4 regions of the Arthrobacter sp. SLBN-83 genome follow, and region 1 is predicted to be linked to each of the others. Evidence: riboswitches for the same ligand, from Rfam matches in the RefSeq annotation. Region 1 holds a riboswitch; each other region holds the start of a gene.

Evidence for each region. Region 1 has a riboswitch for S-adenosylmethionine ahead of metX (homoserine O-acetyltransferase MetX). Riboswitches for the same ligand answer to the same signal wherever they lie in the genome.
Region 2: linked by a shared signal. The riboswitch ahead of FBY30_RS07815 (DUF1737 domain-containing protein) and the one ahead of metX (homoserine O-acetyltransferase MetX) in region 1 are both predicted to bind S-adenosylmethionine.
Region 3: linked by a shared signal. The riboswitch ahead of FBY30_RS13905 (aminotransferase class V-fold PLP-dependent enzyme) and the one ahead of metX (homoserine O-acetyltransferase MetX) in region 1 are both predicted to bind S-adenosylmethionine.
Region 4: linked by a shared signal. The riboswitch ahead of FBY30_RS03735 (cobalamin-independent methionine synthase II family protein) and the one ahead of metX (homoserine O-acetyltransferase MetX) in region 1 are both predicted to bind S-adenosylmethionine.

The regions. Positions count from the first base shown of each region.
Region 1 covers NZ_VFMX01000001.1:4,369,268-4,375,156, reverse strand. Annotated here, with positions in the region: gene FBY30_RS20460 (bifunctional o-acetylhomoserine/o-acetylserine sulfhydrylase) at 25-1,341, shown strand; SAM riboswitch class IV at 1,464-1,579, shown strand; gene metX (homoserine O-acetyltransferase MetX) at 1,591-2,706, shown strand; gene FBY30_RS20450 (MFS transporter) at 2,885-4,267, shown strand; gene FBY30_RS20445 (alcohol dehydrogenase catalytic domain-containing protein) at 4,275-5,411, shown strand; gene FBY30_RS20440 (LysR family transcriptional regulator) at 5,413-5,889, opposite strand, start outside.
Region 2 covers NZ_VFMX01000001.1:1,712,615-1,718,503, reverse strand. Annotated here, with positions in the region: gene opgC (OpgC domain-containing protein) at 1-2,458, opposite strand, end outside; SAM riboswitch class IV at 2,624-2,739, shown strand; gene FBY30_RS07815 (DUF1737 domain-containing protein) at 2,753-3,016, shown strand; gene FBY30_RS07810 (rhodanese-like domain-containing protein) at 3,013-3,423, shown strand; gene FBY30_RS07805 (O-succinylhomoserine sulfhydrylase) at 3,424-4,632, shown strand; gene FBY30_RS07800 (glutamate--cysteine ligase 2) at 4,762-5,889, opposite strand, start outside.
Region 3 covers NZ_VFMX01000001.1:2,973,095-2,978,983, reverse strand. Annotated here, with positions in the region: gene aroA (3-phosphoshikimate 1-carboxyvinyltransferase) at 1-69, shown strand, start outside; gene rsgA (ribosome small subunit-dependent GTPase A) at 53-1,168, shown strand; gene hisN (histidinol-phosphatase) at 1,214-2,026, shown strand; SAM riboswitch class IV at 2,179-2,292, shown strand; gene FBY30_RS13905 (aminotransferase class V-fold PLP-dependent enzyme) at 2,330-3,742, shown strand; gene FBY30_RS13900 (class I SAM-dependent methyltransferase) at 3,843-4,601, shown strand; gene FBY30_RS13895 (metal-dependent transcriptional regulator) at 4,651-5,364, shown strand; gene FBY30_RS13890 (hypothetical protein) at 5,426-5,803, shown strand; gene FBY30_RS13885 (S1C family serine protease) at 5,846-5,889, opposite strand, start outside.
Region 4 covers NZ_VFMX01000001.1:840,770-846,658, reverse strand. Annotated here, with positions in the region: gene FBY30_RS03755 (TrmH family RNA methyltransferase) at 1-393, shown strand, start outside; gene fbaA (class II fructose-bisphosphate aldolase) at 497-1,516, shown strand; gene FBY30_RS03745 (DUF3151 domain-containing protein) at 1,517-1,939, shown strand; gene FBY30_RS03740 (uracil-DNA glycosylase) at 2,018-2,650, opposite strand; gene FBY30_RS03735 (cobalamin-independent methionine synthase II family protein) at 2,855-4,063, opposite strand; SAM riboswitch class I at 4,077-4,181, opposite strand; gene FBY30_RS03730 (M14 family zinc carboxypeptidase) at 4,424-5,488, shown strand; gene FBY30_RS03725 (adenylosuccinate synthase) at 5,746-5,889, shown strand, end outside.

The DNA.
Region 1 (5,889 bases):
GGGCCCACGTCAAAGGAGATTTGGATGTCCAACGGTTGGTCCTTCGAAACCCGCCAGATCCACGCCGGCCAGGAAGTGGACAGTGCCGCGGGAGCCCGTGCGCTGCCCATCTACCAGACCACATCCTTCGTGTTCCCTACGGCCGAGAGCGCAGCAAACCGCTTCGCACTGTCCGAGCTCGCGCCCATCTACACCCGCATCGGCAACCCGACGCAGGACGCCGTGGAACAGCGGATCGCCAGCCTTGAAGGTGGCCTCGCTGCGCTGCTGCTGAGCTCCGGCCAGGCCGCCGAAACATTCGCGGTGCTCAACATCGCCGAGGCAGGGGACCATATCGTGGCCAGCCCCAGCCTCTACGGCGGTACCTACAATTTGTTCGCCCACACCCTGAAGAAGTTCGGTATTTCCGTCACGTTCGTGGACGATCCCGACAACCTGGACCAGTGGCGCAACGCCGTCCAGCCCAACACCAAGCTCTTCTTCGGTGAAGTGGTCTCCAACCCGCGCCAGGACGTCCTGGACATCGAGGGCATCTCCGAGGTCGCCCACCAGGCCGGCGTGCCCCTCATCGTGGACAACACCCTCTCCACCCCATACCTGATCCGCCCGCTGGAGTGGGGAGCGGACATCGTGATCCACTCAGCCACTAAATACCTGGGCGGCCACGGTACAGCCATCGCCGGCGTGATCGTCGATTCCGGTAAATTCGATTTCAGCAAGGACCCGGAACGGTTCCCAAGCTTCAACACCCCGGATCCCACCTACAACGGGCTGGTCTACGCCCGGGACCTGGGAGCCGACGGCGCGTTGGGGGCCAACCTCTCCTACATCCTCAAGGCGCGCGTCCAGCTCCTGCGCGACCTGGGCTCGGCGGTCTCGCCTTTCAATGCCTTCCTGATTTCCCAGGGCCTGGAGACATTGAGCCTGCGGGTGGAACGCCACGTGGCCAACGCCACCGAGGTGGCGCGCTGGCTTGAGGCAAGGGACGACGTCGAATCGGTCGCCTACGCCGGGCTGCCATCCAGCCCCTGGTACGAGCGTGGCCGCAAGTACGGCCCCAAGGGTACGGGCGCCGTCGTCGCCTTCAACCTGGCCGGCGGAGCGGAGGCGGGCAAACGCTTCGTCGACGCCCTGGAACTGCACTCCCACGTGGCCAACATCGGCGACGTGCGCTCCCTGGTCATCCACCCGGCGTCGACCACGCACAGCCAGCTCTCGCCCGAGCAGCAGGCGGTGGCCGGGGTGCACCCGGGACTCGTCAGGCTTTCCGTGGGTCTGGAACACATCGACGACATCCTGGCCGACCTGGAAGCAGGCTTCAGGGCTGCGAAAAGCGCCTAGAAGCGTAAAGCACGACGCCGGGCCTCCACTTGGGCGGTAAGGCGGGGCGGGCAGCAAGCCGGGAAGTCATAACCAGTCACACTCTTGGCTTGGACCGGGTGGTGTTTCGTACACTCGATCCAGGTCATGAGTGCCAGTGACAGCCCCGGCTTGCTGGCCGGCAACCCTCCTTCCGCGGTGGGGTGCCCCGGGTGAGGACCTGGCCTGCCGGTCAGACGACGGCAGGCAAGCGCGTAGAAGAGGTCTGCCATGACGGTTACCGTCGCCCCAACCACCATCCCCGAACACGGAATTGTCCGCTACGCCTCCATTGGGGGACTGGAGCTCGAGGCCGGGGGATACCTGCCCGACGTAACGCTGGCCTACGAAACCTGGGGCACCCTCAACGCGGATGCCAGCAACGCCGTCCTGATCGAGCACGCGCTCACCGGCAGCACCCACGTGACCCGCGGTGACACCGACGAAGAAGGCTGGTGGGAACAGCTGGCCGGCCCCGGCGCCCCCGTGGACACCAACCGTTTCTTCGTGGTGTCCATCAACATCGTTGGCGGCTGCTACGGCTCCACCGGCCCCTCCTCGCCCGCCCCCGACGGAGCGCCCTGGGGCTCGCGCTTCCCCCTGGTCACGCTGCGGGACAGCACCGTGGCCGAGGCCCGGCTGGCAGACCAGTTGGGGATCAAGAGCTGGTTCGCGGTCCTTGGCGGCTCCATGGGCGGTGCCCGCGCACTGGAATGGGCGGTGACCTACCCGGAAAGGGTTCAGCGCTGCGCCGTGATCTCCGTGGGTGCGGCGAGCACTGCGGAGCAGATCGCCTTCGCCCAGGCCCAAACCCTGGCCATCCGGCAGGATCAAAACTTCAACGGCGGCGACTACTACGGCGGTCCCTGCCCTGAACAGGGCCTGGCCCTTGCCCGGCGCATCGCCCACATCACGTACAGGTCCGCCGCGGAACTGGAAGGCCGCTTCGGCCGGTCAGCCCAGGCATCCGAGTCGCCCCTGCAGGGCGAAGTGTTGGCAGCCCGCGGCCGCTACCAGGTGGAAAGCTACCTGGACCACCAGGGCAATAAGCTCGTGAAGCGCTTTGACGCCAACAGCTACATCGCCCTGACCGAAGCGCTGATGAGCCATGACGTCTGCCGCGGGCGGGGGACCCTGGCCGAAACCCTGGCCGGTACTACTGCACGCTTCTTCGTGGCCGCCGTCGACTCCGACCGGCTCTACTTCCCAAGCCAGTCGCGGGAGCTTGCGCAGGCGCTGCCCGGCGAGGTGGACGTCCACATCATCCAGGCGCCCATTGGCCACGACGGATTCCTTACCGAGATCGGCCAGCTGGGGCCGCAGCTCCGGAGCAGCTTCCTGGCCTAGTACCACCCAGCAAACCACCAGCAATGTGCATCCCTGCAGATGCCTTCTGCACTAATGGGCGTTGAGGTTGCACGGGCAGGCAGACCATACTCATCGAAGCCGCTTTTCGTGGTGTACATCACACGCGGCTGCCATCGACTGTCCCCATGGTGTCGACGACGACGCCGAAGGAGTTCGCATGAGTACGGAACGCTCCGCCGCAAGGCGCACCGAGGAAACCGACGTCAAGGCATCAGGCCTGAAGAAGGTGGTGACGGCCTCCATGGCCGGCACCGTCGTGGAGTGGTACGAGTTCTTCCTCTACGCATCGGCCGCCACCCTGGTGTTCGGAAAGGCCTTCTTCCCCAACGCCGGGACCGAACTGGACGGCATCATCGCCGCCTTCCTTACCTACGCCGTCGGCTTCGTGGCCCGTCCCATCGGCGGCATCGTCTTTGGCCACTTCGGCGACAAGTTCGGCCGCAAGCAGCTGCTGCAGCTGAGCATCGTCCTGGTGGGAGTCTCCACCTTCCTCATGGGCTGCCTGCCCACATTCGCGCAGATCGGCTACTGGGCTCCGGCGCTGCTGGTCATCCTCCGGTTTGCGCAGGGCTTCGCTGTTGGCGGGGAATGGGGCGGCGCCGTCCTCCTCGTGGCAGAGCACAGCCCCAGCAAGTCCCGCGGGTTCTGGGCCAGCTGGCCGCAGTCAGCGGTGCCCCTGGGCAACCTCCTCGCCACGGCCGTGCTGTTCGTCCTGTCCTCCACCCTGACCCAGGAAGCCTTCCTCGGATGGGGCTGGCGCGTTGCCTTCTGGCTGTCCGCGGTGATCGTCCTGATCGGCTACTACATCCGGACCAAGGTCAACGATGCCCCCATCTTCCTTGAGGCCCGCAAGGAAGTGGACGCCGGCCATAAGGGCTACGGCGTGGCCGAGGTCTTCCGCCGCTACCCGCGCGGGGTCTTCACCGCCATGGGCCTGCGCTTCGCGGAAAACATCCTGTACTACCTGGTGGTGACGTTCTCCATCACCTACCTCAAGACCGTGGTGCAGGCGGACACTACCCGCATCCTCCTCCTGCTGCTCCTGGCCCACGCCGTCCACTTCGCCGTGGTGCCCATGATCGGCAAGCTCTCGGACCGCTTTGGCCGCAAGCCCGTCTACATGGCCGGCGCCGTCATGGGTGCCACGTGGGGCTTCTTTGCCTTCCCGATGATGGACACAAAGAACGACTTCATCATCCTGGCGTCCATCATGATCGGCCTGGTGTTCCACGCCTTTATGTACGCCGGCCAACCTGCCATCATGGCGGAAATGTTCCCCACCCGGATGCGCTACTCCGGCGTCTCCCTGGGCTACCAGGTGACCTCGATAGTTGCCGGCTCCCTGGCCCCCATCATCGCCGCCTCACTTCTGGCCACCTACAAGTCCTCGGTTCCCGTGGCCGTCTACCTGCTCATCGCCTGCGCCATCACCGCCGTCGCGGTCTTCTTCCTGAAGGAGACCCGCGGCGTCTCACTCCACGACGTGGATGCCGCCGACGCCCAGGGCACCGCCGACCTGTTGGCCGCCAGCAAGAAGTAGGGGTCCCATGAAAGCCGCCGTCCTGTACGCAACCGTCCCCGCCACTGGAGACGCCTCCGGTAAACGCAGCTACGCCGACGCCCGGCCACTGCTGGTGCAGGAGCTCCAGCAGCCGGAGCCCCGGGCGGGTGAACTGGGGGTTGCCATCACCTATTCGAGCCTGTGCCACTCCGATCTCTCCGTGGTGGACGGCTCAAGGGTCCGGCCGCTTCCCATGGCCCTGGGCCATGAGGCGGTGGGGCGCGTAGTGTCCGTGGGCCAAGGTGTGGAGGACGTGTCCGTTGGCGACCACGTGGTGTTGGTGTTCGTACCCAGCTGCGGCCATTGCCGGGCCTGCCTGGCCGGCCGGCCCGCGCTTTGCCACCGGGCAGCTGAGGTGAACGGATCCGGTGACCTGCTCCATGGTCCGGCACTGTTGCGGACGCCGGAGGGGGAGCGCATCAACCATCACCTGGGTGTCTCGGCCTTCGCGGATTACGCAGTGGTTGCGCGGGAATCAGTGGTGGTGATTGACGACGACGTCCCGGACACGGTCGCGGCAATGTTTGGTTGCGCCGTGCTCACCGGAATGGGCGCGGTGTTCAACACGGCGGGAGTCAGCCAGGGACAGCACGTGGCAGTGTTCGGCCTGGGCGCGGTGGGCCTTTCCGTCGTCATGGCGGCACGCCTGGCCGGAGCTGCCAGCGTGATTGCCATCGACCCGAACCAGGGAAAACACCAGCTGGCCCGTGATGCCGGTGCCACCGCGGTGGGTACGCCGGACGACGCCGGCCGGCTGATTGGCGAAGCTTCGGGCGACGGAGTGGACGTTGCCATCGAGGCGGTGGGCTCGGCAGGGGTGATCGCGTCCTGCCTGGAGCGGGTCACCCGGGGTGGGGCGGTGGTCTCGGTGGGCCTTCCGCATCCGTCCGCCGAGTTGACCGTCCCGGCCCTCCAGTTCGCGGGAGCAGGCAAGCGGCTGCTGGGCTCCTACATGGGTGATGCCGTTCCCGCCCGCGACATCCCCAAGTACCTGGGGTACTGGCGGGAGGGGAGGCTGCCGGTTGAGCTGCTGCACACGGACACGCGGCCACTGAGCGAAATCAACGAGGGCCTGGACGCGCTCGCAGCCGGGGAGGTAGTGCGCCGGCTCTTCCAGGCCTGACTCAGCCGGCCAGCAGTCCCGCGCGCTCCTTCAGCTCTTCCTTCAAGGCCGCGATCACCGCCTGCACGCGGCCCGACCGGAGCGACTCCGGACGGGCAACGGCCCAGATGGGGAGCTGGCGCTCAAAGTCGCCGGCCAGGACGGGAACGAAATCCTCCCGGTCCGCCACCATGAAGTTGGGCAGCAGGCCAATGCCGGCGCCCTGGCGTACCGCCTCCACTTGGGCGAAGACGCTGGTGGCCTGGAAGCTTGTTCGGGGCATTGGCAGCTGCGATGACCAGCGGGGGCCCAGTTCCGCCACCTGGAGCGCAGACTCGACGTAAGAGACAAACGCGTGCTGCCCCACGCCGTCGAGCGTTTCCGGAAGGCCGTGCCGCGCTGCATAGTCCTGGCTGGCGTAGAGGCGCAGGTAGTAGTTGCTCAGGAAGATGGTCTGGGCAGTGCTGACGTCGGCCCGGCCCACCACGATCTCCAGGTC
Region 2 (5,889 bases), 2.7 Mb from region 1:
TGGGAATGATCCGGAAGAGGAACCTGGTGCGCACCATCACCCACAGCAGCGCCAGGACCACGGCGTAGGCCGCGGTGTTGAGGAAGATGCTTTGCTGCTGCAGCGCCGGAATATTGGCTACGACGGCGATCAGCAGCACATGCATGATGAACACGTACAGCGTGGCCCGGCCCAGCGGGATCAGGAACCAGCCAAGGGCCCGCTGCACCGGCTTCCAGTAGGCGCTGAGGAATGCGTAGGCCGCCACCACCAAAACCATGACATTGAGCAGGCGGCCGGGAGCCAGGTATGTGCGGCCAAAGAGTGCGTCGTACATGCTGCGGTATGCCGCGTCCGGCATGAGCGCCAGGCGGACGTCGTAGTTGTTGGCCAGGTAGGGATTCCCCCAGGACAGGAAGGCCAGCGCGAACGCCGCCGCGGTGCAGGCAATCACCACCCAGGTGTGCCTGGACAGCCAGGCAACGATGGCACGGCGGTAGTAGCCGGCAACCAACCCCAGCACAAACAGCACCTGCCACACCAGCAAGGGGAAGGAATCCTCGAACTGCGACGGCAGGACGCGGAACCTGGTCACTGTACCCACCGCGTATACGGCCAGGGTCACCGCCAACACCCAGACCGCCTTTCCACGGTTCAGCGCCGCCAGGATGAGCGGGCTGACGAGCAAAAGCACCACGTAGAGGCCCATGACGTTGAACTGCCACGGCCCGAACTGCAGCAGGATGATGGCCGGCAGCACCTGGGGCGGCACGGGGAACTGGAACAGCGAGGACATGCCCGCATAGAGGTCGTAGGTCCGGCCGGCACCATTGTGCCCGGCACCCCCGGTCCCCTGGTCCACGAACGTGGTCAGCGCCTCGGTGTGGAAGAACGGGAGCAGGGACAGCAGGAAGACGCCGATCAGCACGGCGAGCGCCGTCAGGTAGAGCTTGCCTGCGCGGCGTGACGTGAGGTCCACAACCCGCCCGAAGTCCTCCTTGGCTTTGGGCCCGTACACCATGCCCACCACCAGGCCGGAGAACAGGACGAACAGCTCTGCGCCTGACACAAAGCCCACGGCCTCCTGCGTGAGCAGCTGGAACAGCGAGGCCATACCCAGGTGGTTGACCACCACAAAGACGATGGCCATCCCGCGCAACAGGTCAACGCGCGAGTCCCTGGTGGAAGGGTCCTGGTAGCTCCAGGCCGTGGCTGCGGTGATCCTGCGCGGAACCTGCCACAGGGCCACCAGGAGGATGGCCATGGCGGCGGCAACAGTCCAGGCAGCAGGCCCGGAGAGGGTGTTGGCGCGGACATAGGTGGTGGGTGCCGCATCGGTGACAGGGCCGGTCACCATCGGCGAGGCCTTCAGCCGGTCCGCCGCCGCTTTGGCAATCTCCGGGCTTCCAGTGAGCAGCCAGCTGATGCTCGCCACACCGGTGTCCCTGGTACTGGTGCGCTCATCCCACACGACGGCGGCCGTGCGTGCGAACTCCGGGGAGGTGGCAGTTGCCACCACCTGGTCCCACCAGCCGGTTTTGATGTCGACTTCGGGCGCCCCGCCGGTTGACGGGCTGTAAAACGCCGAGGTCTGCAGGAGGAAGGGCTTCCGGTGCCCCTCGGCGTAGGTGCCATAGAAGTTTTCGCCACCGGACGCCGTCAGCATCTCCTGGAGCTCGCCGGCGCGGGGCACAGTGTTGACGGCGGCCCCGCCGGCCGTGTCGTCATGGTAGGCGGACAGACCCACCCAGTCCACGGCGTCGTCGCCGGGGTAGTACGGTGCGTAGGCGCTGTCACTTCCGTTCCAGGTCCCGTCCCCGTTCGTGTCCAGCAAGGCGAACCCCTCGCTTCCCGGCTGCGGCGCATTCCGGTTCCGGTCAAAGGGGTAGTCCTTGCCCAGGTAAGGTGCCCACACCATGGCGACCCGGCCGCCGTCGTCCTTCTTGAATGCCTTGGACACCGCCTGGAAAGCCTGCCGGTAGGCGGCGGGCTGCTGGCCCCAGCCCACCCAGCTGGTGTTCATGTCAGGAGCGAACCGGACCAGCAACTGCCCCTTGAACCCGGAGGTGAGGACCTGCACCTGCTGGGCGAAGGCTTCGGCCTCGCTGGTGCCGAGCTGGTCCAGCGGCACCGACGGCTTCACCGTGAGCAGGGCATGTGCACCTTTGGCTGCGGCCTGCTGCAGGAAGCCGTCGATGTCGTTCCGTTCCGAATCGCGGAAAGGAAAGGTGATGTCGTGGCCGAAGACGGCGGGGCTGGCGCCCAGCCGGTCGCTGAAGCCTGCGGCGGTGTCCTCGCCCCACTCAAGCACAGCACCCAGCCACGGCTTGCCCTTGTCCGGTTCCGCCGGGGCCGCCTGCGCCGGACCTGCCGGCGCCAGCACGGCCAGGAAGGCGATAACGATGGTTGCCAGATAGGCGACGGCGGAACGCGTACGGTTCCGCCACTTGGCGTGGTGGTGCGATGTGACTGCCCGCATGTTGCAAGGACCCCCCGGTACTCATTGCTGTGGAGACGGGGCTGCGCCCCCGGTAAGACTTTATCGGGCGGGCGGCCTTCGCGTGTCGCCTGGGCGCCCGGCGAATTACGGAACGTGACGACGGCGGCCGTGCGGCTTGGGAGGAGAGGTGTTACGTTTTTGGGGAGTAATGAGTACCGGCGCCAAGCCCTGACTGGCCGGTCGGCAACCCTCCCTTTCGCGGCGGGGTGCCTCAGGTGAATACTCGGCATATCGACCCATTCGAGCTGCAAGCGTGAGAGAAGGAGATCCGTCGTGTCCGACGCACCCGCCCCTGATGAGAGACTGTCCTACCGCCTGATTACCGGCGCGGACAACCGTGAATTCTGCGAGCGGATCTCCGCTGCACTCGCCGACGGGTACGTGCTGCACGGCAGTCCCGCAGCCACCTTCAACGGCACCACCGTCATCGTGGCGCAGGCCATCGTCCTTCCGGCCGCCATCGCCTCGGCGGATGCCGCCGTGGCCACTGCCGTGGACGAGCTTGAGGGCGAGTTCGACGGCGAGGGCCACGCATGAGCTACGCCGGAGACCTGACGCCGCAGGAAGCCTGGACCAAGCTGGAGCAGGGTGCCGTCCTGGTGGATGTCCGCACCGAGGGCGAATGGGCCCACATCGGCATCCCTGACACCAAGGCCACGGACAACGACCCCCTGTTCATCCAGTGGACCTTCCCCGGCGGTATCCCCAACCCGGACTTCATCAAGGACCTGACGGACCAGGCACCGGAGGACCCGCACACGGAACTGGTGTTCCTGTGCCGCTCCGGCAAGCGCTCCATCGCTGCGGCCACCGCCGCCACCCAGGCAGGTTTTACCGCCTACAGCGTCCTTGAGGGCTTCGAGGGCGATCCCGACCGCTTCGGCGAGCGGACCGTCAATGGCTGGAAGAACCGCGGCCTGCCCACCAACCTCGGAAAGAACTAAGTGAGCTTCAACCAAGACGCCCCCGGCTGGAACCCTGATACGCAGGCCGTCCGCGGCGGGCTGGACCGCAGCAACTTCCAGGAAACGTCGGAGGCCATCTTCCTCAACTCCGGCTTCGTCTACGAATCCGCGGCGGCCGCCGAACGTGCATTTACCGGCGAAGACGAGCGCTTTGTCTACTCCCGCTACGGCAACCCGTCCGTGGCCACCTTCCAGGAACGGCTCCGGCTGCTGGAAGGCACCGAAGCATGCTTCGCGACGGCCTCTGGCATGTCCGCGGTGTTCACGGCCCTGGGTGCCCTGCTGGCAGCGGGCGACCGGGTGGTGGCCGCACGCTCGCTGTTCGGTTCCTGCTTCGTGGTCCTGAACGAGATCCTGCCCCGGTGGGGTGTGGAGACGGTGTTCGTGGACGGCCCGGACCTGGACCAGTGGCGCGAAGCGCTCTCCAAGCCCACCACGGCCGTCTTCTTCGAATCCCCGTCCAACCCCATGCAGGAAATCGTGGACATCGCCGCGGTCAGCGAACTGGCGCACGCCGCCGGGGCCACCGTAGTGGCAGACAATGTCTTTGCCACTCCCCTGCTGCAGCGCTGCGGTGATCTTGGGGCGGACGTCATCGTCTACTCGGGCACCAAGCACATCGACGGCCAGGGCCGGGTGATGGGCGGTGCCATCCTGGGCACCAAGGAGTTCATCGAGGGCCCCGTGAAGCAGCTGATGCGCCACACCGGCCCCGCACTTTCCCCGTTCAACGCCTGGGTGCTGACCAAGGGCCTGGAAACCATGGGCCTGCGCGTCAACCACTCCTCCGCCACGGCCCTCCGGCTTGCCGAGTGGCTGGAGGAGCAGCCGGCCGTGAGCTGGGTGAAGTATCCGCTGCTGAAGTCGCACCCGCAGTATGGGCTGGCGGCGAAGCAGATGAGCGCCGGCGGGACGGTCCTTACCTTGGAGCTTGCTCCTTCGGGTGGGCGCTCCGGCAAGGAGGCTGCCTTCGCGCTGCTGGACGGGCTGCGGATCATCGACATCTCCAACAACCTGGGCGATTCCAAGTCCCTGATCACCCATCCCGCCACCACCACCCACCGCGCCATGGGGCCGGAAGGACGGGCGGCCATTGGGCTTAGCGATGGCGTGGTCCGCCTCTCCGTGGGCCTTGAGGACCCGGACGACCTCATCCGCGACCTGGAGCAGGCCCTGAAGCAGATCTAGGTTGTCGACGCGCTTTCCCGTTTTCGCGGCGCAGATTCCCGGGCGCGGCTTAAATGCGGGCCGCGAAAGGGAACCAGCGCGTCGAAAAGGAAGCTGCGGGTCGCGGACTGGCAAGCCACGGGCTGCCGGTCAGGACTGGCGGACCCGCAGCAGCTCGGGCACGGCCTCGACATCCGAGAGGTCAAGGGCATCGCGCATGGTGACCCTGGCAGCGTGCTTGACCACCGCACCGAAACCCATGTCATCGGGCTGCGCCACCAGGGCTTTCTCGCGCACACGGCGCTGTTCGGCGGCCCCTGTTCCGCGGGCAATGATGTCCTCCACACCCTGCCGGGCCAAAGCCAGCTCTCCCTGTTCCTGCAGGACTGGAGCCAGGTAATCCACCAGCGAACGCGCCACATCCGCGGCCGGGGCGGGGCGGAAGTTGCCGAAGTCCAGGAGCTCGCCGCTGAGCCCTTCGCTGCTGCCCTGCCAGGAAGCCATCCGCAGCAGGACCGTGGGAACGGGTGCAGGATCAACGTCCTCACGCCACTCCCTGCCGGCGGATTCCACCAGTGCCCGGACCAGCACGGCAATGAGGGCGGCGTCCTCCGCCCTTAGGCAGACGTCCGCCACCCGCACCTCAACCGTGGGGTGGTTGCGGGACAGCCGTGCGTCAAAGTAGAGCATTCCCTCGTCCAGCATCACACCGGTATCCAGCAGCCGGGTCACCACCCTTCGGTAGGCAGGGTAGGTGCCGTAGATGCCTGCCGGCCCAGCCGTGGGCCATCGGTTCCAGGCCTGGGTCCGGTAGCTTTCGAACCCGGTGGGCACGCCGTTCCAGAACGGTGAATTGGCGCTCAGCGCCGTCAGCACGGCCAGCTTGTCCCGGATGCGGTCCAGGACGGCCACGCCTTCGTCCGGCGATTCGATGTAGGTGTGCACGTGGAAGCCGCAGGTCAGCTGCTCCTGGGCAGTGAGGCCAAAGCGTTCCAGCATCCTGGCGTAGCGCGGGTCCGGGGTTGTGTGGCTCGGGGACGCCACCGGCGAGGTGGCGAGGGCCGCCACCCTGGCACCGTGCTTCCGGGCCGCCTGGTCCGCAAGGGCACGGCCGGCGCGGATCTGTTCCAGGAGGCTGCCGTAATCCAGGCACGGCCGGGTCTGCGTCTCGATCTGCTCAAGCTTCAGCTCGGCACTCAGGCCCAACTCGTCGTCGTGATCCCCGCGGGTCCCGGCGTGATGGGTGTCCGGGTCCAGGGGGAGATCGTCCGCCGCAAC
Region 3 (5,889 bases), 1.4 Mb from region 1:
GGCATGCTGGCCCAGGACGCCGCGGCGGCATCCGGACCGGAGGAGCCCAGCGGTGGCGCGGCGCACTGACTCCTGGGACGAATCCGACGTCCGAATCCGGCCGAACAAGAAGGGTTCCAGGCCCCGCACCAAGGACCGGCCCAGCCACGACGACGCCGTCACCGGACGGATCATCACCGTGGACCGCGGCCGGTACACGGCAGTGGTGGGTGAGGACTCGAAGAACGAACGAGTGGTGATTGCGGCACGCGCCCGCGAACTTCGCCGCTCGCCGGTGGTTGCCGGCGACTTTGTCTCGCTTGTGGGAGACGTGTCGGGAGCGCCGGACACGCTGGCCCGCCTGGTGAAGATCCAGGACCGCAAAACGCTCCTGCGCCGCAGCGCCGACGACACAGACCCGATCGAACGTGCCGTGGTGGCCAACGCGGACCAGCTGGTGATCGTGGTGGCGGCGGCCAACCCTGAGCCGCGGACCGGATTCATCGATCGTGCCCTGGTGGCCGCGTACGACGCCGGCATCGAACCGATCCTGCTGGTCACCAAGGCCGACGTCAAGGACCCCGCGGAACTGTTGTCCAACTACACCCACCTGGACTTCCCGGTGATCATCAGCCGGACGGCTGACGCCCAGGCCTCGGGCATCGATGCGCGCTCCGACGACGGCCTTTCGGCCCGGTTGGACAGCGCCGCCGTGGCCGAGCTTCGCGCGCACCTGGACGGCCAGGTCACGGTCATGCTCGGACATTCGGGCGTGGGCAAGTCCACCATGGTCAACGCGTTGACCGGGGCCGAGCGGGCCACCGGCGGAGTCAACGCGGTGACCGGCCGGGGCCGGCATACATCGTCGTCGGCCCTGGCGCTGCGCCTGGCGGACGCGCCGGCCGGCAGCTGGATCATCGATACCCCGGGCATCAGATCCTTCGGTTTGGCCCACGTGGACCCTGACCGGATCCTGCGCTCTTTCCCGGACCTCTCCCCCGGCATCGAGAACTGCGAACGGGGCTGCAAGCACACGGCAACTGCAGTGGACTGCGGCCTCGACGACTGGGTGGCGGACGGACACGCAGGTCCCACTGGTCCCGCACGGCTCGCCTCGCTGCGGCGGCTGCTCGGCACGGATCCAAGGATGGAAGCACAGGAAACCAAAGAGCTCGGCAGCGTCAACTGACGCGTTCTCCCCGGAAGAAGCATGGGCAGACGGTAGTTTGGAACCATGATCCAACCCGCTTCGAGCTACAACGATGACCTGCGCCTGGCACATGTCCTGGCCGACTCCGTGGATGACCAGACCATGAGCCGCTTCAAGGCCCTGGACCTCCACGTTGAGACCAAGCCGGACCTGACCCCGGTCACCGATGCGGACAAGGCCGCCGAGGAAGCGATCCGCGGGCAGCTCTCACGTTCCCGCCCCCGTGACGCGGTCCTGGGCGAAGAGTTCGGCAGCACGGGCCACGGTTCGCGGCGCTGGATCATCGACCCCATTGACGGGACCAAGAACTTTGTCCGCGGCGTTCCGGTCTGGGCTACCCTGATCGCCCTCGTTGACGAGGGCGAGCCGGTGGTGGGCGTGGTCAGCGCCCCGGCCCTGGGCAAGCGCTGGTGGGCGGCAAAAGGGATGGGCGCGTACATGGGCAGGTCGCTGGCGGCTGCCACCCGGCTCCGCGTCTCCAACGTCTCCAGCCTCGCCGATGCCTCCCTCTCCTACTCCAGCCTCACTGGATGGAAGGAACGGGGAAACCTCGACGAGTTCCTGGGCCTCACCGAGGACGTGTGGCGGACCCGCGCCTATGGGGATTTTTGGTCGTACTGCATGGTGGCCGAGGGCTCCGTGGACATCGCCTGCGAACCGGAACTGAACCTTTACGACATGGCCGCCCTGGTGCCGATCGTGGTGGAGGCCGGCGGCCGTTTCACGTCTTTGGAAGGCGAGGACGGCCCCTTTGGCGGGAACGCCCTGGCCACCAACTCCATCCTGCACTCGGAGGTGCTGCACCGCCTGAACCCTTACCTGGACGATTTGCTGTAACAGTTGACGTTCCAGTGGGAAAACGAATAAAGCGACGACGGACACCTTCCAAAGGAGGTGTCCGCCGTCGTTTATTCGGCGGCGCGTAACAAAGGGCTTAACAATCGTTGCTGGTTCAGTCTTGGCCGCCGCATGTCCTACGCTTTTATCCAGGTCACGAGTGCCAGCGCTAAACCCCGGTTTGCTGGCCGGCAACCCTCCATTCGCGGTGGGGTGCCCCGGGTGACGACCAGGCCGGTCCGGAGCGGATGCGGCAAGCGCGGATTCCACTTTGCCGGAGTCCTGTATTCAAGTGAGGTCTCTGTGACAACTGCCACCGTCTCCCCCCAGCCCGCCATCACCGAAGCCACCGTTGCTGCTGAACGCCACGCAATACGGCCCCTCGCGGCGGTCACCGGCGCGGAAATCCAGGCGCCGCTCATCACCGGCGGCCACGTGCGGTACGCGAACCTTGACTATGGCGCCTCCGCCCCCGCGCTCTCCGTGGTGTCCGCCTACCTGAACGAGATCCTGCCCTACTACGCAAGCGTCCACCGCGGGGCAGGGTACGCCTCCCAGATCAGCACCTCGGTTTACGAGAACGCGCGCAGCATTGTCCGCGATTTCGTCGGGGGCCGCCCGGACGACTCGGTCATCTTCACCCGCAACACCACGGACTCGCTGAACCTCCTGGCAGGTTGCCTTCCCATCAGCGATGGCCGGCCCGCCGGCGATGTGCTCTACCTGGACATCGAACACCACGCCAACCTGCTGCCCTGGCAGGGCGTACCGCACCGGAGCATCGTCGCCGCGGACACGCTCACCGGCACCCTCGACGCTGTCCGCGCCGAGCTGGAGCAGGGCGGGGTCAGCCTGCTGGCAGTCACCGGCGCATCAAACGTCACCGGCGAGATCCTTCCCATCCGGGCCCTGGCCACGCTGGCCCACCAGCACGGTGCACGGATCGTAGTGGATGCGGCGCAGCTGGCACCGCACCGCCGGGTGGACATCAGCGACGACGGCATAGATTACCTCGCGTTTTCCGGCCACAAGCTGTACGCACCGTTCGGCGCCGGTGTCCTGGTGGGACGCCCTGACTGGCTGGACGCGGGCGTCCCCCACCTTGCCGGCGGCGGCGCGGTAAAGGAAGCAAAGCTCGACGGCGTCAGCTGGGCCACCGGCCCTGCCCGCCATGAGGGGGGCTCACCGAACGTCCTCGGAGCCGCCACCCTGGCCCGCGCCACGCAGGTGATCGCGGCGCTGGACCAGGACCGGTGGCATGCCCACGAATCCGCCATCCGTTCCTTCCTGGTGGAGGGACTGAAGGACATTGACGGCGTCACGGTCCACCAGATCTTCAAGGACAGCAACCCGGAAACGGACACCATCGGCGTGGTCAACTTCTCCGTGGAGGGCTACGACGCGGGGCTGGTGGCGGCCTACCTCGCCGCCGAGCACGGCGTGGGCCTGCGCGATGGACGCTTTTGCGCCCATCCCCTTCTGAAGCGCCTTGGCCTGCCGTCCGGCTCGCTTCGGGCAAGCTTCGGCGTCGGATCACGGCTGGAGGATGCCGAACGCCTCCTCACGGGCATCCGCTCGCTGCGCAGCGAAGGGCTGGGCTGGGACTACGTGGTGGACGCCGGCCGGTGGGTGCCCGCCAACGATGCCCGCACCTACCCGCACTGGGCACCGAACACCCCGGGGACGGCCGGCGCAGCGCCCTGCATCGACGACTAGGCAGTTCCAGGGAAGGGGTGCACCCTTCCAGCAGCAACCGGCGACCGTCCGTGCGGTAAATTCAAAGGGAGATCACTGGCAGCACAGAAGGAGGCCACGCGTGGTTCGGGGTGGCCCCAGGCTCGATCACGGGCGGCGCCGGGAGCTCGGGCAGAGCTTCCAGGACGGCGGCAGGCACTACCATCGCATCCGCCCGGGATACCCGGAGGAATCGGTCCGCTGGCTGGTGCCCACCGATGCCAAGGACGCGCTGGACGTCGGCGCGGGGACCGGAAAGTTCACCTCGTTGCTGCTGGACCTGGGACTGGACGTCACCGCCGTCGACCCCTCCGCGGACATGCTTGCCCAGCTGACGGCCCACTGCCCGGGCGCCAGGGCTGTGGTGGGAACCGCCGAGGCGACCGGCCTGCCCGACTCGTGTTTCGACGTCGTTACCGTTGCCCAGGCCTGGCACTGGTGCGACCCGCTGGCCGCAAGTAACGAGCTGGCCCGGGTGCTGCGCCCGCACGGAACCCTCGGCCTGGTCTGGAACCAGCTGGACACCTCGGTGCCCTGGGTACACCGCCTTTCCCGGATCATGCACGCAGGTGACGTGTACCGGCCGGGCCACAAACCCGTGGTGGGGCCTGAATTCCACGGGCTCGAAGGACACGTCACCCACTGGCAGGACACCGTGACCGCCAGGGACCTGATGGAGCTCACCAAGTCGCGCAGCTACTACCTGCGGGCCAATGAGGCAACGAGGGCCAAGGTCCTGGCCAACCTGGACTGGTACCTGCACGAGCACCTTGCGTACGTCCCCGACCAGCAGATCCAACTTCCCTACCTCACGTTGGCGTGGCGCGCCGTGAGGGCATGACCGGCGCAGCGCACCGTGCCGCCACAGCTCAACCGGTAGGCTTGGACCTGTGAAGACCAGCGCGCCCTCATCCTCCATCGAGGATTACGTCAAGGTCATCTATTCGTTCACTGAATGGCAGGACAAGCCCATCACGTCCTCGCAGCTGGCACAGAGGCTGGGAGTGGCCAATTCCTCGGTTTCCGAGATGGTCCGCAAGCTCAAGGACCAGGGCCTGGTGGACCACAAACCGTACAGCGCCGTCACCCTCACCGAAGCCGGCCTGCGGCTGGCCCTGGCCATGGTCCGCCGCCACCGGCTGATCGAGACTTACCTCGTCCAGCGCCTCGGCTATAGCTGGGACGAAGTCCACGACGAAGCTGAACAGCTGGAGCACGCGGTCTCGGACACGTTCATTGAACGCGTCGCGGCCAAGCTCGGAGACCCGAAGCGGGATCCGCACGGCGATCCCATCCCCACTGCCGACGGCCAGGTGCTGATGCCGCGTGCCCACCTGCTCGCCGAACTGGACGAAGGCCACAGCGGCCGGATCACCCGGATCAGCGATGACAACCCTGAACTGCTGCGGTACCTCGCCGCCCAGGACATCGATCTCGACGCTGACGTGGAAGTGGTGGGACGGCGCCCATTCGGCGGCGCCCTGGTAGTGCGGATCGGCGGCTCCGACTCACCCCGGGACTTCGACCTTGCCGATGAAATCGCCTCAGCGCTGTGGGTCTCCAGCGACACCCCCCACCCGGGCTGCCTCCTGGACAAACCCTGACCCTGCGATGCCCGCCGGCTCCAGCCCGGCGATTTGGCCGCCTCCCGTATGGTTGAAGGTGATGATCAGCAGACGCGACGCGGCAATTACCCTTGATGTTCCCCTTGAAATGGCACAGCGCCACGGCCTGCCCAAGTGGATGACGGAGGCCGAACTCCGCGCCATTCTGGACAATCCCCCGCCCTGGCTGGTGCAGTCGCGCGCTAACCGGACGGGAAAGCGGCCCGTCTGGGTGCACCTGGAATGCGCCGTCTGCGGCTATGAGGAGGCTGCGCGCCCCAAGAAGTGGTGGCCCGACTTTACGTATGTGGTGTGCGGGCACCATCCCCCGGCGGACATGCCGCCCGCCCGCCCCGGCTGCGTCCGCAGCGAGTACGACGGCGTGGGGACGCGTTTCGTGGGCATCGCGGACGTGGAAGCGCCCCCGGTTCGCCCATAGGTCACCGGGCGTGCCTGCGCAAGGTGCCGGCCCGCCGTCGAACTAAGCCGTGCCGTTGGCGGTCATTTCCTCCGGAACAGCGGTGA
Region 4 (5,889 bases), 3.5 Mb from region 1:
AACGCCTTCCTCGCCAAGGAAGTGCACATCATCGGACGACGGCGGTGGAACCGGCGCGGTGCCATGGTCACCGACCGCTACCAGCACGTCCGCCACCACCCCACCGTCGAGGACTTCGTCCACTGGGCGCAGGGGGAGGGGCTGGCGATCATCGGAATCGACATCTTCCCGGACTCGGTGCCGCTGGAAACGTACGAACTGCCGCGGGACTGCGTGCTGGTCTTCGGGCAGGAGGGGCCGGGCCTGACCCCGGAAGTCCACCAGGCCGCCGTCGCCACCCTGTCCATCGAGCAGTTCGGCTCCACCCGGTCCATCAACGCCGCCTCCGCCGCGGCCATCGCCATGCACGCCTGGATCCGCCGGCACGTCTTCAACCAGCACGTGGGGGCGTAACCCAGAGCACTCCCGGCCCGCTAATGGCTAGGATGGTGCCAAGCCGTAAGCGGTCTACTTGAGGGTCTTCCACCCACAGACGAAACTCAGCAGAGGAGCCAGCATGCCCATTGCAACCCCAGAGATCTACTCCGAGATGATCGACCGCGCGAAGGCGGGCGGCTTCGCATACCCGGCCGTGAACGTCACGTCCTCGCAGACCCTGAACGCTGCCCTCCGTGGCTTCGCCGAGGCCGAGTCGGACGGCATCGTCCAGGTTTCCACCGGCGGCGCAGCCTACTGGTCCGGCGCCTCCACGAAGGACATGATCGCAGGCTCCCTGGGCTTCGCGGCGTTCGCCCGCGAGGTTGCCAAGAACTACGACGTGAACATCGCCCTGCACACGGACCACTGCCCCAAGGACAAGCTGGACGGCTTCGTCCTGCCGCTGCTCGAGGCTTCCGAGGCCGAGGTCAAGGCCGGCCGCAACCCGCTGTTCAACTCGCACATGTGGGACGGCTCCGCGGAGACCCTGCAGGAGAACCTGCGCATCGCCCGCGACCTGCTCCAGCGCACCGCTGCTGCCAAGATGATCCTCGAGGTGGAGATCGGCACCGTCGGCGGTGAAGAGGACGGCGTGGAGAACGCCATCAACGACAAGCTGTACACCACGGTTGAGGACGCCCTGGCCACCATCGACGCCCTGGGCGCCGGCGAGAACGGCCGCTACATCACCGCCCTGACCTTCGGCAACGTCCACGGCGTCTACAAGCCCGGTGGGGTCAAGCTCCGCCCGGAGATCCTCAAGGACATCCAGGCCCAGGTGGGCGCCAAGATCGGCAAGGAAAACCCGTTCGACCTGGTGTTCCACGGCGGCTCCGGCTCCTCCGACCAGGAAATCGCTGACGCCGTCTCCTACGGCGTGATCAAGATGAACATCGACACCGACACCCAGTACGCCTACACGCGTCCCGTGGCGGACCACATGTTCAAGAACTACGACGGCGTCCTGAAGGTGGACGGCGAAGTGGGCAACAAGAAGACCTACGATCCCCGCGTCTGGGGCGCCTCCGCCGAAGCCGGCCTGGCAGCCCGCGTGGTGGAAGCCACCAAGCAGCTCGGTTCGGCCGGAAAGACCTTCTAGATGTCGGACGAGTTCCGCCGGAACCTGATGGGGCCGGAGCCCACGCTCCTGCCCGCCGAGACCGAGGTCAACGCACAGCTGGAGGCCGGGCACGAAGCACTGGACCTCGTTGAAAAGCACCCCACCTCCTCATTGCTCTGGGCCATCCTGGCCGAGGAAGCATGGTCGGAAGGGCGCACCATCGACTCCTACGCCTACTCACGGGTGGGCTACCACCGGGGCTTGGACGCGCTGCGCCGCAACGGCTGGCGCGGCGTGGGACCCATCCCATGGGAGCACGCGCCCAACCGCGGGTTCCTGCGGGCGCTCTACTCCCTGGGGCGGGCGTCCTCGGCCATTGGCGAGGCGGACGAGCCGGAACGGATCGAGAAGTTCCTCAACGACTCGGATCCCAAGGCGAAAGCGGCCATCGAGGGCAAGTGAAGCGCCACGTGCTTAAATGACGACGGCGGGTGGTGACTTTCAGGTGAAAGTCACCACCCGCCGTCGCGCGTTGGTCCGCTAGGCCTTCCGGGCGATGCCGGTGCGGGCCATGGCGTCTGCGTAGGCCGTGCGCATGTCCTCGAGGAACTCCTCCTGGCGTGCAGGGGAACCGGCGAACGCGCGGCCGCTCAGCGAGCGGACCTTGTAGGTCTTCAGGCCGCGGCGCCACAGCAGGGGGACCTCGGTCTTCAAAAGCAGGTTTGCCAGGCGGTTGGCTTCAGTGCCGTGCGCCACGATGACCGATGCACGCGGCACCAGGGCCAGGAACTTCAGCAGGGGCTTCAGGCCGGCCTGGACCTGGTCCGGGGTGAACTTGCCGTTGGCTTCGCCGGGGACGTGCCACGGGTGGACGTTCCACGGCATCACGAACTCGGGGCGCAGTCCCAGCTTCCACTGGATGCCCAGCATACGGGTGGCGGCGTCCTGGTCTCCGGCGGTGATGAAACCGGAGGGATCTGCCTCGCCGATGTTGGAGTAGAGGCTGATAATGCGGCATTCCTCGACGTCGTGCATGGGGTCGACGTAGGGGACCACAGTTCCGGGCTTGGCCTCCTGCAGGGAATCGCACAGTTCGTTGACGGCTGCAACGCTCGGTTCGTAGCGGCGGCTCATGAGCTGTTCGTGGAAAGTTTCGGGGGCCAGGGCTGTCATGAAGTGCTGGTTCTCCTGCGGGGATTGGCGTTGCTGCCGCGGCCGGATGAGGGCGCGGGGAGGCGCGACGCATCAGCAGCGGTTGGTTGGGGTGGGCCGGACCTCGCCGGCCTGCTCCAGTTTAGCAAGCCCCCGGAAGCGAAACGCCGGCTGCCCCATTCCGGTGACGGAAGGAACAGCCGGCGCGGCGGCACGGCCGGCCGTTTACCAGAGGCGCTTGGTGGCGCGGCGGGCGCCCTCGCCCAGTGCTTCCAGCTTGGCAAAGGCTATCTGCGGGTGGACCCTGCCGCCCAGGCCGCAGTCGGTGGAGGCGATAACATTTTCCCTGCCCACGACGTCGGCAAAGCGGACAATGCGGTCCGCCACCAGGTCCGGGTGCTCCACCACGTTCGTGGCATGCGAGACTACCCCGGGGATGATGACCTTGCCCTCCGGGAGTTTGGTGTCCTCCCAGACCCGCCACTCGTGTTCGTGGCGGACGTTCGCGGCCTCAAAGGAGTAGGCGCCGGCATTGACCTGCAGCACCGACCCGATGATGTCCGCGAACGGGATGTCCGTGGTGTGCGGGCCGTGCCAGGAGCCCCAGCAGACGTGCAACCGGATCTGTTCCTGGGGAAGATCCCGGAGGGCCCAGTTGGTGGCTTCGACACGCAGCTGGATGAACTTCAGGTAGTCCTCCAGGGAGGGCTCGGGGTTGATCTGGTCCCAGCTCTCGGCCAGTGACGGATCATCGAGCTGCACGGTGAGGCCGGCATCGATGATCGCCTTGTATTCCTCCCGCATGGCGTCGGCGCAGGCGTAGACCAGTTCCTCGTCTGACTTGTAGTACTCGTTGGCCACCCTTGCGCAGGAGCCGGGGGAGAGCGAGGCCACGAAACCGTCGGAGAGGCCCGCGGCAGCCAACCCCGTCTTCAGGTTCCTGATGTCCGACGCCACCAGGTCCTGGCCCGTGTAGGTCAGGGGGCCGGCGATCTTGGGCTGGGCAACGCTCTTGCGGTGGGTGAGGATGCCCGAGGAGGGATCGTTGTACGCCTCGTTGAACGCCTGCCGGTCCCGCCGGTCCGGGAAGGAGGTCAGGACGATGTGGCCCGGCGAGGAGCGGTGCACCTGCGAGTCGGCCCAGCGGTCAACATTGGTCGGCTCCAGGCCGCCGAGTCGGGAGAACGAGTAGTTCCACCAGGCGCCGTAGTCCACGGAACTGGACATGGTGTGGCCGTATTCGCCGTCGTTGGGGATGTCGATGCCCAGGTCTTTTTGGCGCCGGACGATGTCCACCACCGAAGCCTCCAGGAGCTCAAGGAATTCGGGGGAGATGCCGTCGGCTTCCTTGGCGGCGTTGGCGGCAATGAGTTCCGGGGTTCGGGGCAAGGACCCGGCGTGGGTTACGCGGATGTGGTCAGTGTTCAGGGACATGCTGGAATCTCTCTTTCCATCGGTCCTGGCAGTAGCACCTTCGGGCAGCAACAAATCTGCTGATCCGTGGTTGCTGCGGCGTCATCGAGCCAGGTCTCTCGGCCGCTCCGGATGGTTCCCTCTCACTTAAATCGAGAAGCCCGCGTCCGGGCAAGTCCTGCACGCTTTATTTCGGCGGCTTCCCTTGGCGCCCAAAATAATCATCCATCGAGCGGCTCCTTGTGCCTTACAGAATTCGTCCAGCGTATTGACAGACTTTGTCCAGCTTGGTTGGCTCTTGTCACAGCCAAATGAGGGAAATGACGGCTGGCTGCCCCACTCGCATGCACCACATCACACTCAAAGAAGAGGTACCGCAGCGTGAACAAATCCCTGCAAACCTTCAGGAACCTTGCCCTTTCCGGGGCCCTGGCGCTCGCTGTCGTGGCGGGACCGGCACCGCTGGCAAACGCGGTGGGCGAAGGACCCGGCTATGACGGCAATGGCCAGATCACTACAACGAAACTGGCCACCTATGACCAGATGGTTTCCTTCCTGAAGGACCAGGACGCCAAGCAGCCGGCCATGGAACTGGAAGTCATCGGCCGGACCGTGAAGGGCCGCGACATCCACCTGGTCAAGTACATTTCCGATCCGGCCAAGCCCACCATCCTTTACCTGACCCAGCAGCACGGCAACGAGCAGCTCACCACCGAGGGTGCCATGGAGGTCATCAAGCACCTGGGTACCGGCAAATCGGCGGACATCCTCAAGGGCGTGAACATCCTGGTGCTGCCAATGCTCAACGCCGATGGCGCCATGGGGGACGTGAACTTCTCCCTGGACAACTACCTCGCCAAGGGGGACCGGCACCTCACCCGCTACAACGCGGAGGGCGTGGACCTGAACCGCGACCACGTGGCCAAGGTCCAGCCGGAAACCCAGGCGCTGCACAACAACGTGATGCGCAAGTACCGGATCGACTACATGATTGACCTGCACCACCAGGGCACCCGTGCTGAGCGTGACGGCAAGCTGGTCTCCGGCTCCATCCTGTACCCCACCACCCCCAACGCAGATCCCGCCGTCGTCGAAAAGTCGAAGCAGCTGGGTGCCGTGGTCTTCAATAACGTCGACTCCACCGGCTGGGGCCACCTGGGCAAGTACCAGGGCGGCAGCGCCGAAACCATCAGCCGCAACGGCATCTCCGTGGAATACGGCATCGCCACCTTGCTCTTCGAGATGCGCGGCATGTCCGACCACTACCTGGACGGCTACGCGCTGGGCCAGCGCAGCAACGGCTACCTGATCAAGCAGACGGTCACCACGCTGACGTCCACCGCCGCCGCCATTGCGGACGGTTCCATTGCCGACGCCGACACCTCCTTCTGGGACACGCTCGCCGAGCAGACGTCCCGGCCCGCAGGGGAGGCGGAGGACGAGTAGCAGCACCGGCGCGCCGCGGCGGTTCTGACCAGGGCCGCCGCGGCCCTTCCCGCATAAGGGGCCGCGGCGGGCCAACAATGGACAAAGTGCCCCATCGGCTAAACTTGGGTGGTAAGAGCCCCGGGACTCTTCTTTCGCCGTGCCGTGCTGCGGCCGCGTGAAGGCCGGTATGTTCGGGGCATTCTCATGAACGGCGCTGCATGGGCCCGCCACCTCGTGGCAAACCCGGGCAGCCCGAACGAATGGGGGAGGATCCCATGCCAGCAATTGTGATCGTAGGAGCCCAGTGGGGCGACGAAGGAAAAGGCAAGGCCACCGACCTGCTGGGTGGCCGTGTTGACTACGTCGTCAAGCCCAACGGCGGCAACAACGCCGGGCACACCGTCGTCGTGGGCGGTGAA